DNA from 4 places in the Oikeobacillus pervagus genome. Region 2 is predicted to be linked to each of the others. Evidence: riboswitches for the same ligand, from Rfam matches in the RefSeq annotation. Region 2 holds a riboswitch; each other region holds the start of a gene.
What was found. A riboswitch is a leader RNA that binds a small molecule or an ion and turns the genes downstream of it on or off. The one in region 2 is predicted to bind S-adenosylmethionine.
Positions count from the first base shown of each region.

Region 1: linked by a shared signal. The riboswitch ahead of J2S13_RS09955 (bifunctional homocysteine S-methyltransferase/methylenetetrahydrofolate reductase) and the one ahead of J2S13_RS11445 (methionine ABC transporter ATP-binding protein) in region 2 are both predicted to bind S-adenosylmethionine.
Region 3: linked by a shared signal. The riboswitch ahead of J2S13_RS06195 (methionine biosynthesis PLP-dependent protein) and the one ahead of J2S13_RS11445 (methionine ABC transporter ATP-binding protein) in region 2 are both predicted to bind S-adenosylmethionine.
Region 4: linked by a shared signal. The riboswitch ahead of J2S13_RS02960 (O-acetylhomoserine aminocarboxypropyltransferase/cysteine synthase family protein) and the one ahead of J2S13_RS11445 (methionine ABC transporter ATP-binding protein) in region 2 are both predicted to bind S-adenosylmethionine.

Region 1 is NZ_JAUSUC010000023.1:15,818-18,968, forward strand. It holds gene J2S13_RS09950 (EamA family transporter) at 33-932, opposite strand; SAM riboswitch class I at 1,355-1,464, shown strand; gene J2S13_RS09955 (bifunctional homocysteine S-methyltransferase/methylenetetrahydrofolate reductase) at 1,548-3,151, shown strand, end outside.
Region 2 is NZ_JAUSUC010000030.1:497-3,647, forward strand. It holds gene J2S13_RS11440 (glycerophosphodiester phosphodiesterase family protein) at 85-1,083, opposite strand; SAM riboswitch class I at 1,277-1,377, shown strand; gene J2S13_RS11445 (methionine ABC transporter ATP-binding protein) at 1,614-2,645, shown strand; gene J2S13_RS11450 (methionine ABC transporter permease) at 2,635-3,151, shown strand, end outside.
Region 3 is NZ_JAUSUC010000011.1:69,942-73,092, forward strand. It holds gene metC (cystathionine beta-lyase) at 1-329, opposite strand, end outside; gene J2S13_RS06195 (methionine biosynthesis PLP-dependent protein) at 336-1,442, opposite strand; SAM riboswitch class I at 1,511-1,620, opposite strand; gene J2S13_RS06200 (ABC transporter substrate-binding protein) at 1,685-2,707, opposite strand; gene J2S13_RS06205 (ABC transporter permease) at 2,794-3,151, opposite strand, start outside.
Region 4 is NZ_JAUSUC010000005.1:3,686-6,836, forward strand. It holds gene J2S13_RS02955 (Ger(x)C family spore germination C-terminal domain-containing protein) at 1-367, shown strand, start outside; gene J2S13_RS02960 (O-acetylhomoserine aminocarboxypropyltransferase/cysteine synthase family protein) at 601-1,908, opposite strand; SAM riboswitch class I at 2,033-2,148, opposite strand; gene J2S13_RS02965 (competence/damage-inducible protein A) at 2,282-3,151, opposite strand, start outside.

The sequences.
Region 1 (3,151 bases), on a different contig from region 2:
CATCGGACTAGCCAATGAGGATGGATGATTTATTATCTTGAAAATGATCGTTTCGGACGATGGGTTGGAAAATGAATTTGTGGAATAGCAATCCCAATAAGGATAATCATGATTCCGGTCATTTGTAGGAAGGAAACTGCTTCCCCCAAAATAAATAAAGCTGCGACAATAGCTGCTGGAAGCTCAGCTGCCCCTACAATCGTCGCTAATCCTGAATCAATCTTAGGTGTTCCAATCGCGAAGAAGACAACTGGCAGGATCGTTCCGAATATCCCTAATAATAGGCCATATTTCCATAATCCAGTAGTCAAGACCCCATCTACAATCAAGATCGGTGAAACATAGAAAAGAACGAGAAGGAGCCCCCCGCTTGTAATAAAAACACTTCGTTGAATCGTCGGTACACCAGGTGCTACTTTCCCACTGTAAAAAATAAACAGTGCAAACGTGATCGCCGCAAGCAACCCATATACGACACCATCCAAATGTTCTCCCCATTGAAAATTCGTCGAACCAACTCCACCAGCTAACAATGTTCCAGCCCATAAAAAAACAACAGAAATCAATTTCTGGTTGGATGGCATTGCTCGATGATAAATCGCTTCAATTAAGATTCCAATCCACGTAAATTGGAATAACATCACAACTGCAATCGACGCCGGTACCCTTGCTAAACTCAATCCATAAAAAATCCCCGTCGCACTAAGCAATAACCCGACCGTCATTAAAGAACTGACATCCTTCCAACTCATTTTTACTCTTTTTGTAAAAAAATAAACAGCCATCAACATGGCAAGTCCAAAAAGGTACTGGCTTCCTGTCACTTGACCGACTGTAAATCCGGCTGCAATCGTCAGTTTTACAATAGAGGCATGGATCCCATAACTACATGCCCCAATCAAAACAAATAACGAATAGCGAAACTGATTCATCTTTTATGTCCTCCTTTCTCGATGACTTTTTTTAAAAGATGGTTGATTTCAGGAAAAAATACGATGTTTCACAATAAGTTCCATCTGATTTTTCCGCCGATGATCCATCACAATCTGCTATGATTCAATAAAGGAACAAAATAAGCCTTTTGCAAAGAAATAGGAGGGCCTTTAGTTGGCACTTCCCTGAATTTCAAATATACACATAGTATAGTACGTCTTTTCATGTTTCATCAATCCCTTTTAAATAGCCTGAATTTTCAAGATATACAAGAAGATTTCTCCTTGAAAAACTAATTCTGTAAATACTGTTAACCGATAGGAAGTAAAAGGGGTTTATAAAGATATTTCAGAAATTTCAAATTACACCTTGACGATTAATCCTAGATAGCATATGATTATAGTCAAAATTAATATTGTTGTTCTTATCCAGAGAGGTGGAGGGACTGGCCCAAAGAAACCTCAGCAACCAGCCAATTGGTCAGGTGCTAAATCCAGCAAACTACAACAATCGTAGTTTGGAAGATAAGGAGGAAATGATTACAGCCAATCAAGCCTTCTTATTATAGAAGGCTTTTTTTTATTATTGAAATCTGGAAAAAGGAGTGACTGAGATTGAATCTATTGGATCGACTAAAAGAGGAAGTGCTTACTGCTGATGGCGCAATCGGTACTCTCCTTTATTCATATGGGATTGACTTTTGTTATGAAGAATTAAACTTAACACAGCCCGACGTCATTAGACGGATTCACCAAGATTATATTCAAGCAGGAGCGGATGTCATCCAAACGAATACGTATAGTGCAAACTCGTTAAAATTAGCTCGTTACGGATTGGAAAATAAGAGAGAAAAAATAAATAAAGCAGCGGTTCAAATTGCAAAGCAAGCAGCTGGATTGAATGACACATTCGTTCTTGGGACGATTGGTGGCATTCGAGGTGTTCGAAAAAGTGATGCTACTCTTCAAGAGATTGTGGTCGCCTTTTGCGAACAAGCCGAAAGTTTACTTAGCGAAGATATCGACGGCCTTCTATTGGAAACATATTATGATTTAGAGGAAATTACAACGGTTGTGCATACAGCTCGGAAAATGACCGATCTCCCCATCATCGCTCAAGTGTCGATGCATGAACCAGGTGTGCTACAAAATGGGTTGCCATTAAACGACGCTTTATGCCAGTTAGAAGCTTTGGGGGCGGATGTCGTTGGCGTTAACTGCCGACTAGGTCCACATCATACAATTCTAGCATTGGAAGAAGTCGCCCTACCAAAGAAAGCTTTCTTATCTGCTTATCCGAATGCAAGCCTTCTGGATGTGGTCGATGACAGGATTGTCTATGAATCAGAAGCTGACTATTTTGGAAAGGCTACTGTTAAACTAAGAAATGAAGGTGCTCGTCTTATTGGCGGATGTTGCGGGACTACACCGAAACATATCGCTGCGGCGAAAAAAGCCTTACAGGGGTTACATCCGATTACAGAAAAGCAGGTAAAAGAGAAAACACCAATTTTGGTGAAATCCAGAAAAATATCGACAGTGCCTCCCCTCCATGAGAAAGCGAAAAATGAACGTTCTATCATCGTTGAATTGGATACACCGAAACATTTAGACACCACATCTTTTTTTGAAGGAGCAAAATGTTTACAAGAAGCGGGAATTGATGCGATTACGATGGCCGATAACTCCCTTGCATCCCCAAGAATTAGCAACATGGCGATGGCAACTTTATTAAAGTCAAATGATCAAATCCGTCCGCTTGTCCACATCACTTGTCGTGACCGAAATTTAATTGGCCTACAATCTCATCTAATGGGATTACATACTTTAGGTCTTCATGATATTTTGGCTGTTACGGGAGATCCAACAAAGGTCGGGGATTTTCCAGGAGCCACTTCTGTTTATGACGTTTCTAGTCTGGAATTCATCCAGCTAATCAAACAATTGAATGAAGGGATTTCTTTTTCAGGGAAATCATTAAAAGTAAAAACAAATTTTTCAGTTGCCGCTGCCTTTAATCCAAATGTTCGCATTTTAGATCGAGCAGTCAAACGATTGGAAAAGAAAATTGGGTTTGGGGCCGATTACTTTATCAGCCAGCCTGTTTTTACGAAAGAAAAAATTATTGAAATCCATGAAAAAACTAAGCATTTATCCACTCCAATTTATATCGGAATTATGCCATTAACAAGTTCACAAAATGCGGAATTTTTGCATAA
Region 2 (3,151 bases):
CCACTTTTCTTGCATCCTAAGAAAATATCAAAAGAGTTGATTTCCTCTATCATAAGAAATCAACTCTTTTTAAACTTAAATCTCTCATTGTTTTAATGGCTCTGATTTTTTTTCAATAATTGGAGCAATCACATCAATACGATTCGTCCAAATACCACCCGTGTAATTTTCGGGAAGTCGTTTTAAATCTTGTTTTTGATCAAAACCTTCCGACCATCCTCCGTCACCTGCGACTAGTATTACACGAGTATTTACGCTTTCCATACGATTCAAGAACTTATTAGGAAATCCCCATAATAATGGTGCGTATTTTTCTGGGATATGCAGTTGGGTGTTCTCACACGCGGATGGAATCATACCTGTCCACCCTATCCCTAGATAAGGAAGTAAACAACTCTTTAACGTGGCCATTGACATGACTCTAAGGTTGGGTAATTGTTTTTTCAATGTATGGATAGGTTGATCATCTCCGTAAACGGTTAACTGATTTAAACGTTTTTCAGGGAGTTTCGAAAGGTGTTTTGCCAGTTGAATGCCTTCTGTCGGTTCGGCACTCTTGATATGGATTAGGAATGACTCCTCTGGGAAATATTCTAATACCTCATCTAGGGAAGGCATCAGCCCCACTCCTTTCCCGCGAAAGGGATAAGTTTTTCCATGATCAGCTGTATATCCGTAGCCAACATCCAGTTTTTTTAGTTCTGCCATTGTATAGTCCTGAACCATTCCCTCTGCCTCTGTCCGGCAATCTAGAGTCCAGTCATGAAAGATAGCGAATTGCCCATCTTTCGTAGGCTTTATATCTAATTCTACAATGTCGGCACCTGCTTTAAAGGCGGCTTCCATCGAGGGAATCGTGTTCTCCAAAAAAGGATGTTCTGGTTTATAAATCCTTTTAGCCGTACATGTATCATTGGCAATTCCCTCCATTGGGAAGGTTTGTGCCATTCCTCTATGTGCCAATAATATAGGAGATTCATTCCTAGACTTAGTAAGGAAAGAACTATTATTTAGATACATGAACACAATTAAAATAAATAAAAATAAGAAAAACCTTTTAATATTTCGTTTGAACTTCTTCATAATTCCTCCAACCATTTTCATTACAAACTTAATTTAGCATACATTCTTTATCGTACCAACAGGCTTCGTTGTTTTAAAGTACACATATTCACCATTTTTTAGATAAATCCTACTCTTTTGAAAAATTCCATTGACTTTGTTTTTTGAATGTTGTAATGTATTCATCATACTATCAATTGAATACGGAAAATACTTCTTATCCAGAGAGGTTGAGGGACTGGCCCTATGACACCTCGGCAACGGACATTTTTTGTACCGTGCCAATTCCAGCAAGCTAGGCTTGAAAGATAAGAAGAGGATTAGTCTTATACATTTTACCCTCTTCTTTTTTCAAGAAGAGGGTTTTTTGTTGTTCTAATAAGTATCAACTCCCCTTCTAAACGCCAAGGTGATTTCTGTAAGTTAATTCATAGTTTTCACATCTGTTTAGTAAATCATCTATTTTAGATTACTTGAAAGGTTTTCTTCATTTGTCCAAAACAAAGAAAAAACGTGTGATGGCCCAACAGCATTGAAAGGAGAGAAGCAATATGATTGAGTTTCAAAATGTAAATAAGGTGTACAACAGTGGTGGAAATCAGGTGAAAGCATTAAATGGGATTAATTTAAAAATAAATGCCGGTGAAATTTTCGGAGTGATTGGGTTTAGTGGTGCTGGTAAAAGTTCCTTACTTCGATGTGTGAACTGGTTGGAGCAGCCAACATCAGGGAAAGTGTTGGTGGACGGTCATGATCTAACCGCTTTATCTGCGAAGGAAATCCGCGAAGTCAAACGAAATATCGGGATGGTGTTTCAACATTTTAATCTTTTAAATTCCAAAACCGTATTTGCGAATGTGGCCATGCCGCTCGTATTAGCTAAAGTTCCGAAAGAGAAAATAAAGAAGCGAGTATATGAACTTCTTGAATTTGTTGGGCTTTCAGATAAAGCCAATAGTTATCCGGACCAACTATCAGGTGGTCAGAAACAGCGGATTGGGATTGCTAGGGCACTTGCTACTCAGCCATCCATCCTGCTATGTGATGAAGCGACTTCAGCCCTTGATCCGCAGACGACTAGTTCCATTTTACAGCTTCTGAAAAAAATCAATCAGGAATACAACATTACGATTCTAATCATTACCCATGAGATGGCAGTCATTAAGGATATTTGCCATCGTGTCGCTGTCATGGAGAATGGAAAAATCATTGAGGAAGGGACAGTGTTTGACGTTTTTTCATCACCGAAAACAAAGACAGCTAGAAATTTTGTCAGCACCGTCATGAATGACCAAATTCCCGATTCCATTAAAGAAACCATCCAAAAAAATGCTGGAGCACAGAACATATTTCGAATTAATTTTGTTGGAAACTCAGCAGGTCGCCCATTATTATCAACCCTTTCCAAAAAATTCGATATCCATATCAATGTTCTTTTTGGAAATATCACGGAACTCCAAGGAACTTCATTTGGAAACTTAATTGTCGAATTTCAAGGATCGAATAATGAAATCAACCGAGCGTTAATGTATATCAACAATGAACAAATAACGATAAAGGAAGTGATCACACATGCTAGTTAATTCAGAGCAAATCACAGAAGCATTGATTGAAACCGTTCAAATGGTGTCCTTCTCACTTTTATTTTCGGCCGTTCTTGGGTTGCCACTCGGGGTCCTGCTCGTTGTAACCCGGAAAGGTCATTTACTAGAGAATTTGCTCGTTTTCAATGTACTAAGTGGAATTATCAATATTTTCCGTTCCATCCCCTTTATCATTTTAATGGTCGCGATTATTCCGATCACTAGATTTCTTGTGGGGACATCGATTGGGACGACTGCTACAATCGTGCCGCTAGTGTTTTATGCTGGGCCGTATATTGCTAGATTAATAGAAAATTCTCTACTTGAAGTGGATCCAGGTGTAATTGAAGCAGCGGAAGCAATGGGAGCAACGCCTGGACAAATCATAGTTCGATTCCTAATTCCAGAAGCTCTTGGCTCTCTTGTCCTAGCTTTTACGATTGCAACCATTGGTTTAGTCGGTGCATCTGCTATGGCCGGAGCAATCGGCGGGGGCGGACTTGGTG
Region 3 (3,151 bases), on a different contig from region 2:
ATCATCCGGTACGTTCCACCATAAACATCTTCGGTAACAAGTACATGATCACCCTTTGAAAGAAGAAGAAATGCCGTAGAAATTGCTGCAATTCCAGATGAGAAAGCAAATCCTTTAACCCCTCCCTCAAGTTGGCTAATCATTTCTTCCAATGCCTCTCTTGTCGGATTTCCCGATCGGCTATAATCATACTTTCCAAACTGATCAAAATCTGGCTGATGAAATGTAGAAGCAAGCTGGATTGGAACACTTACCCCTCCTGTTTCCTTGTCAAATTTATGTTGGTTATGAAGCAATTGAGTTTGAAATGTATACGATTGATGAGTCATTCTTCTTCACTCCTTCATTTTTTTAAACGCGTTTTGTAAATCCCTGATTAAATCTTCGGTTCCCTCCGTCCCAACAGAAAACCTTAACAACCGATTACAAACTCCATTAGCCAAACGTACTTCATAAGGCATATCCATATGGGTTTGTGTTGCCGGATAGGTGATAAAACTTTCTACTCCTCCTAAACTTTCTGCAAATGTAATCAGCTGTAAGTTTTGCAAAAATGGATTGACCCATTCTTCTTTCTGCAATCGAAAAGAAAGCATCCCACCGCGTCCCGGGTATAAAACATCTTTCACATCGTCACAACATCGTAAAAATTCACTTATTTTTTGAGCATTTTTTTCATGTTGAACCATTCGTAAACCTAATGTCTTCATTCCACGAATAAGAAGCCACGAATCAAATGGAGATAATACTGCACCAATTGAATTTTGATATTCTTTTAGTTTGGCCGAAAGTTCTTCCCCTTTAGTAACGACAAGTCCCGCAAGCACATCATTATGTCCCCCTAAATACTTTGTTGCACTATGAATCACAATGTCAGCTCCTGAAAAAATAGGCTGCTGAATAAAAGGAGTATAAAATGTATTATCCACAATCAATAACACCCCCTCTTCTCTTGCTACATGAGCGACCTCATCTAAGTTCACTTCTTGCATCATCGGATTAGTCGGAGATTCAACAAAAATAGCTTTCGTTTGGTTTGTGATCTTCTCCCTTGTCTTAGTTAAATCTTGAAAATCATCATAGACAAAAGATAGTCCATATTTTTTCCATCCCCGTTCAAAAAGGCGGTACGTTCCACCATAAAGATCCGCTGATACGATAAATTCATCACCAGAATCGAATAATGAAAGAACCGTTTGAATCGCCGCCATTCCTGAGCTAAATGCAAAGCCAGCATCTCCATGTTCTAAATCGGCAATGGCCTTTTCTAAAATGTCTCTAGTTGGATTTCCACTTCGAACATAATCATAGCCCGTCGACACCCCAATCCCTTCATGTCGATAAGCAGTAGAAAAGTAAACAGGTGGATTGACGGTTCCCGTAATGTTTTCACTTCTGTTTCCAATCTGAGTTAACTTTGTTTGAATGTCTTTAAAACCCATTTTCTCACCTCTAAGTAAAAATAAAAAAGCCTTCTGTAAGAAGAAGGCTTTTGTCAACAAGATTCCTCTTCTCATCTCTCGAACTAGGATTGTTCGCTGGATTTAGCACCATTGCTCTTTTAATTAGCCGGTTGCTGAAGCTTCATAGGGCCAGTCCCTCTGCCTCTCTTGATAAGAAAATATTAAATTTTCAAAAATTTCTGTCTTTCTATTAATTTAACGGATTGGTGGAGAAAATGCAATCATTTTTTTGTTACTTTTTTATTTTCTAAGAATTGTTTATCAATTAGTTCTGCAAATTTTGGCTGATCTTTTAAAAACTTAAGATCATAGGAAGAATCGGCAAATTGTTGAATAACATCTGCATTTACTTCAGATGTGTAATGAATTCTTTCCCAAGAACGGTCTACAATATCTTTCTCTAATTCTTGTTTTGTAATATCTTTAATAGTTTTTATGGCAATTTCTTTCGCTTCCTCTGGATTCTCATTAATAAATTGAATGGCTTCTTTATGAGCATCCACTATTTTTTTTACTAATGCTGAATCTTCTTTAATTAATTTTCCACTTGTAGCTAAAACGGAGTTAGGTAAAGTCGTGCCAAAAGAAATTTTATCACTGTCAACAATGACCTTTGCACCTACTTCTTTCACTAGCAAGGAAGCCCATGGTTCAGGAACGGAAGCAAAATCAACTTTTCCTGATTGAAACAACCCTGCATACTGTGCTGGATTTCCAGTAGTATGTTTCATCGTTCCACCGATTCGAGTAGATTTAAGACCGTAGTCCTTGGCAAATGTTTCAAATTGAACATCATGTGTACATCCAACCCCAGGAGTAATAAATGTCTTACCTGCTAGATCATCAACGGTTTGAATGCCACTTTTTTTACTTGCTACAACGACCGTTCCACCAGAAGATCCGCCTGCAATAATTTTCACATCGGCTCCATTCGCAAAATGATTCATCACTGGACCTGGTCCTACTAAACCTGCTGAAATATCCCCTGTCTTAAGGGCCGTCATAAAAGCACCGCCATCGGGAAATGTTTTATATTCAATAGTCACATCTTCCCCTAATACTTTTTCAAACAATCCTTTTTCCTTTGCAATCATTGCTGGAACATGGTCAATATTTGGGAAAAAGCCGATGACAACCTTTTTCTTGCCGTCGTCTGAACCTGAGCTTTTTTCCGAACTACAACCAGCTAGGACACCTGCTAGTAATAATAAGACTACCGCGAAAAAACTCATGAAATTTTTCATCATTTTATCCCCTTTCTTAACATTCTAATGGTAAAATCCCTACATTTGTCGGTTAATAACACATGAAGAAGATGCTTTAGCAACTATTAAGACGATGCTTGCTCTAATCCCCAACGTCTCATCACATTCTTTTCAACACGTTGGAAAAATAGTAAATCGACAATTGTACCAATAACTCCGATCAAGATCATCACCGCAATGACCAAGCTCATATTTCCAAAGTCTGAAGCGTATTTTAACGTGTATCCTAAACCAGGACCTGTACTTAAAATTTCCCCCGCCATTAAAGCTCTCCATGCGAATGCCCATGCAAGTCTTGCACCTGTTACCGCATACGGGATCGAAGCTGGAAATATAATTTTGATAAACAAATCAAATCCGGAAGAACCCATTGTTTGTGCGGCTTTAATATACAGTGGGGAAACATTTTTAATACCAATTCGC
Region 4 (3,151 bases), on a different contig from region 2:
AAAAAAACAAGCAGATCGTCTTATGGCTGATTTACAACGTCAATATAAAGTGGATATGATCGGACTACAAACCCATCTACATAAATATCATTATAAAAAATGGGAAAAACTAAAAAACGATTGGACAACTGGAGAACAATTATTTTCAAAAAGTCAAGTAGATCTTGAGGTTGAGGGTGTTTTAAGATATGGTGGTGCCATTTTAAACAAAAAAATGAAAGGAGTCATTGATATGGACATTCTTCTAAAGTTCCTTGGATTCATCCCTCCCTATTTAATTATTGGGGCAACTGTACTCTCTTTCATGGTACCAATGATTTGTATAAAAGTAAACGAAAAATTTCGACAATTGTTTAACCCTACTTAATCCAAAGGGTTATATCAGGGGAAACAAAAAATCGCAAAAATTTCAAAGCAAGATAAAGTGAAACTTCATCCCCCACTGAATGTTAGTTGACCTTATCGGACCTTTTGGGGCCGTAATCCTCCACCTATCTTCTTTGTTTCCAAATCATTTTGGAGTGGCCCGTTAAGGCGGGTTAAAGTTGTTTTTCAATTAAAAAGGGACCTCCTAATTAAACTGGAGTCCCTTTTTAATTATTATGCTTCTACTTTATCAAAAGCGATCCCTGTTGCTTTTTCAATCGCCTGATTTAAATCGGCAATTAAGTCTTTTGGTGATTCAAGTCCAATGGATAAACGAATTAATTCTTCCGTTACTCCTGAAGCTTTCAACTCTTCACTACTTAATTGTTGGTGTGTAGTGGATGCTGGATGAATAATTAATGATTTTCCGTCCCCTACATTAGCAACATGTGACCATAATTGAATATTGTCGATCAATTTTTTACCCGCTTCACGGCCACCTTTAATTCCAAATACAACTATCGAGCCGAAACTATCTCTTAAATATTTTTTCCCTAATTCATGTGAAGGGTGATTTTCCAAACTAGGATGTGACACCCATTCAACAGCCGAATGATTTTGTAAGTAATCAACGAGGACTTTTGTATTTTCAGCATGTTTTTGAATGCGTAGATGTAATGTTTCTAATCCTTGAAGTAATAAAAAGGCACTGTGTGCGCTCATGGACGGACCAAAGTCACGCAATAGTTGAACACGTAATTTAATCGCAAAAGCAGGACCTTCAATTTCAGCATACTTTATGCCATGATAAGAATGATCCGGCTCAGTAAATCCTGGGAACCTTTCACTATTCCAATTAAATTTTCCACTATCTACGACGACTCCACCAATGACGGTACCATGACCACTTATCCATTTTGTTGCGGAATGTACAATAATATCTGCTCCCCATTCAATTGGGTTCGCCACATAAGGAGAAGCAAAAGTATTGTCCACAATGAGTGGAATCCCATTTTCATGCGCAATATTGGCAATTTTCTCTACATCAAGAACATTCAAACTTGGATTTCCAATAATTTCCCCGTAAAGAGCTTTCGTTTTTGGTGTAATCGCTTTTCGATAGTTTTCTGGATCTGTTCCATCCACAAATTTCACATTGATCCCATAGCGTGGTAAAGTTGTGGCAAATAAATTATATGTACCACCATATAGGCTAGAATCTGCCACAATTTCATCGCCTGCATGAGCAAGATTTAAAATAGAAAAAGCAATAGCTGCCATTCCTGAAGATAAAGCAACCGCCGCAGCGCCACCTTCTAATAAAGCAACTCTTTTTTCAAATACATCAACCGTAGGGTTCATTATTCTTGAATAAATATTCCCCGGTTTTTCTAGACCAAATAATGCTTTAGCATGGTCTGTATCTTCGAATACGTAAGATGTTGTTTCATAAATTGGAACAGCACGAGATCCCGTTGTCGGATCAGGGATTTGCCCTCCATGTAATAAAATCGTTTCTAAATCCCAATTTTCTTTTGTCATTTTAAATTCCTCCCTTTCTTTTTAACTATCTTATAAGAATCCCTAAATACGATGATAATAAGAGGATTTTAATAAAATTAAAACCCTCTTCACTGAAAGAAGAGGGCGTGTATACACGATTCCTCTCTTATCTTTCAGATCCTTTCTGACCTGTAGGACTTAGCACCTTTTCAAGTAATTTGCCACCTGATGGTTGCCGGGCTTCTTCGGGCCTATTCCCTCCGCCACTCTAGATAAGAGTCAAAATATTCTTTTAGTTTTTACCCTTGAGGAAAGTATAGAATATTCCTTCTACTTTCGTCAATCCCTTTTTCGAAAAAATACATAAAATCGATCGGAATTAACGCACTTCATCCTTTTCTTCATTGATTTTTTATAATAATTGAAGGACATAATGACATCCGTATTTAACCGTGCGTTTCCGAATCCCATTTCTACTACCAACAAGTTGCAATAGAAAAGCTTTTGTTTCTGATCCCTTTTCAGCTAGCCCAATCCAGACCGTCCCTGGTTTCTTCCCTTCTAACGAATCGGGCCCTGCAACACCTGTGAAACTAATCCCATAATCGGTTCCAAATTGGGTCATTACGTTTTCGGCTAGTTCTTTCGCACATTGCTCACTTACTGCACCGAATGTATGAAGTGTTTCATTGGCCACTCCTAGAATTTGTTCTTTTACTTTATTGGAATAGCAAACGATGCCACCTTTGAAAATTTCACTCGTACCTGAAAAAGAGGTTAATTCACTTTGAAATAATCCACCCGTTAAGCTTTCAGCACAAGCAATCGTCTTCTTTTGTTCTTTTAAAAGTTTGACCATTTCCTCCATAATGCTAGACTGATCATATCCATAAAAATAACTACCTACTCGCTCCATTATTTTTTCTTCTACTCGCTGAATCAAATCTTCTGCCTTTGCATTTGGTGAATTTTTTGCTGTAATGCGGATCGTCACTTCTCCGTCTCCAGCAAGTGGGGCAATAGTAGGGTTGTTCTGCAAAAGAATTAGATCTTCTAAATCAGTTTCAAGCTGCGACTCCCCGATTCCGAAAAAACGCAATACTTTGGATTCAATTTTTTCAACTTGACCAATTAATTGCATTAATAGTGGTTTTCCAAATGAAAGAAACATGGGTTGCATTTCCTTTGGTGGCCCTGGTAGTAACATGTAGGAATTTGTTTCTGTTTTCAAGAACATTCCTGGGGCCATGCCATTTCGATTGGGTAAAACCGTAGAATCTTC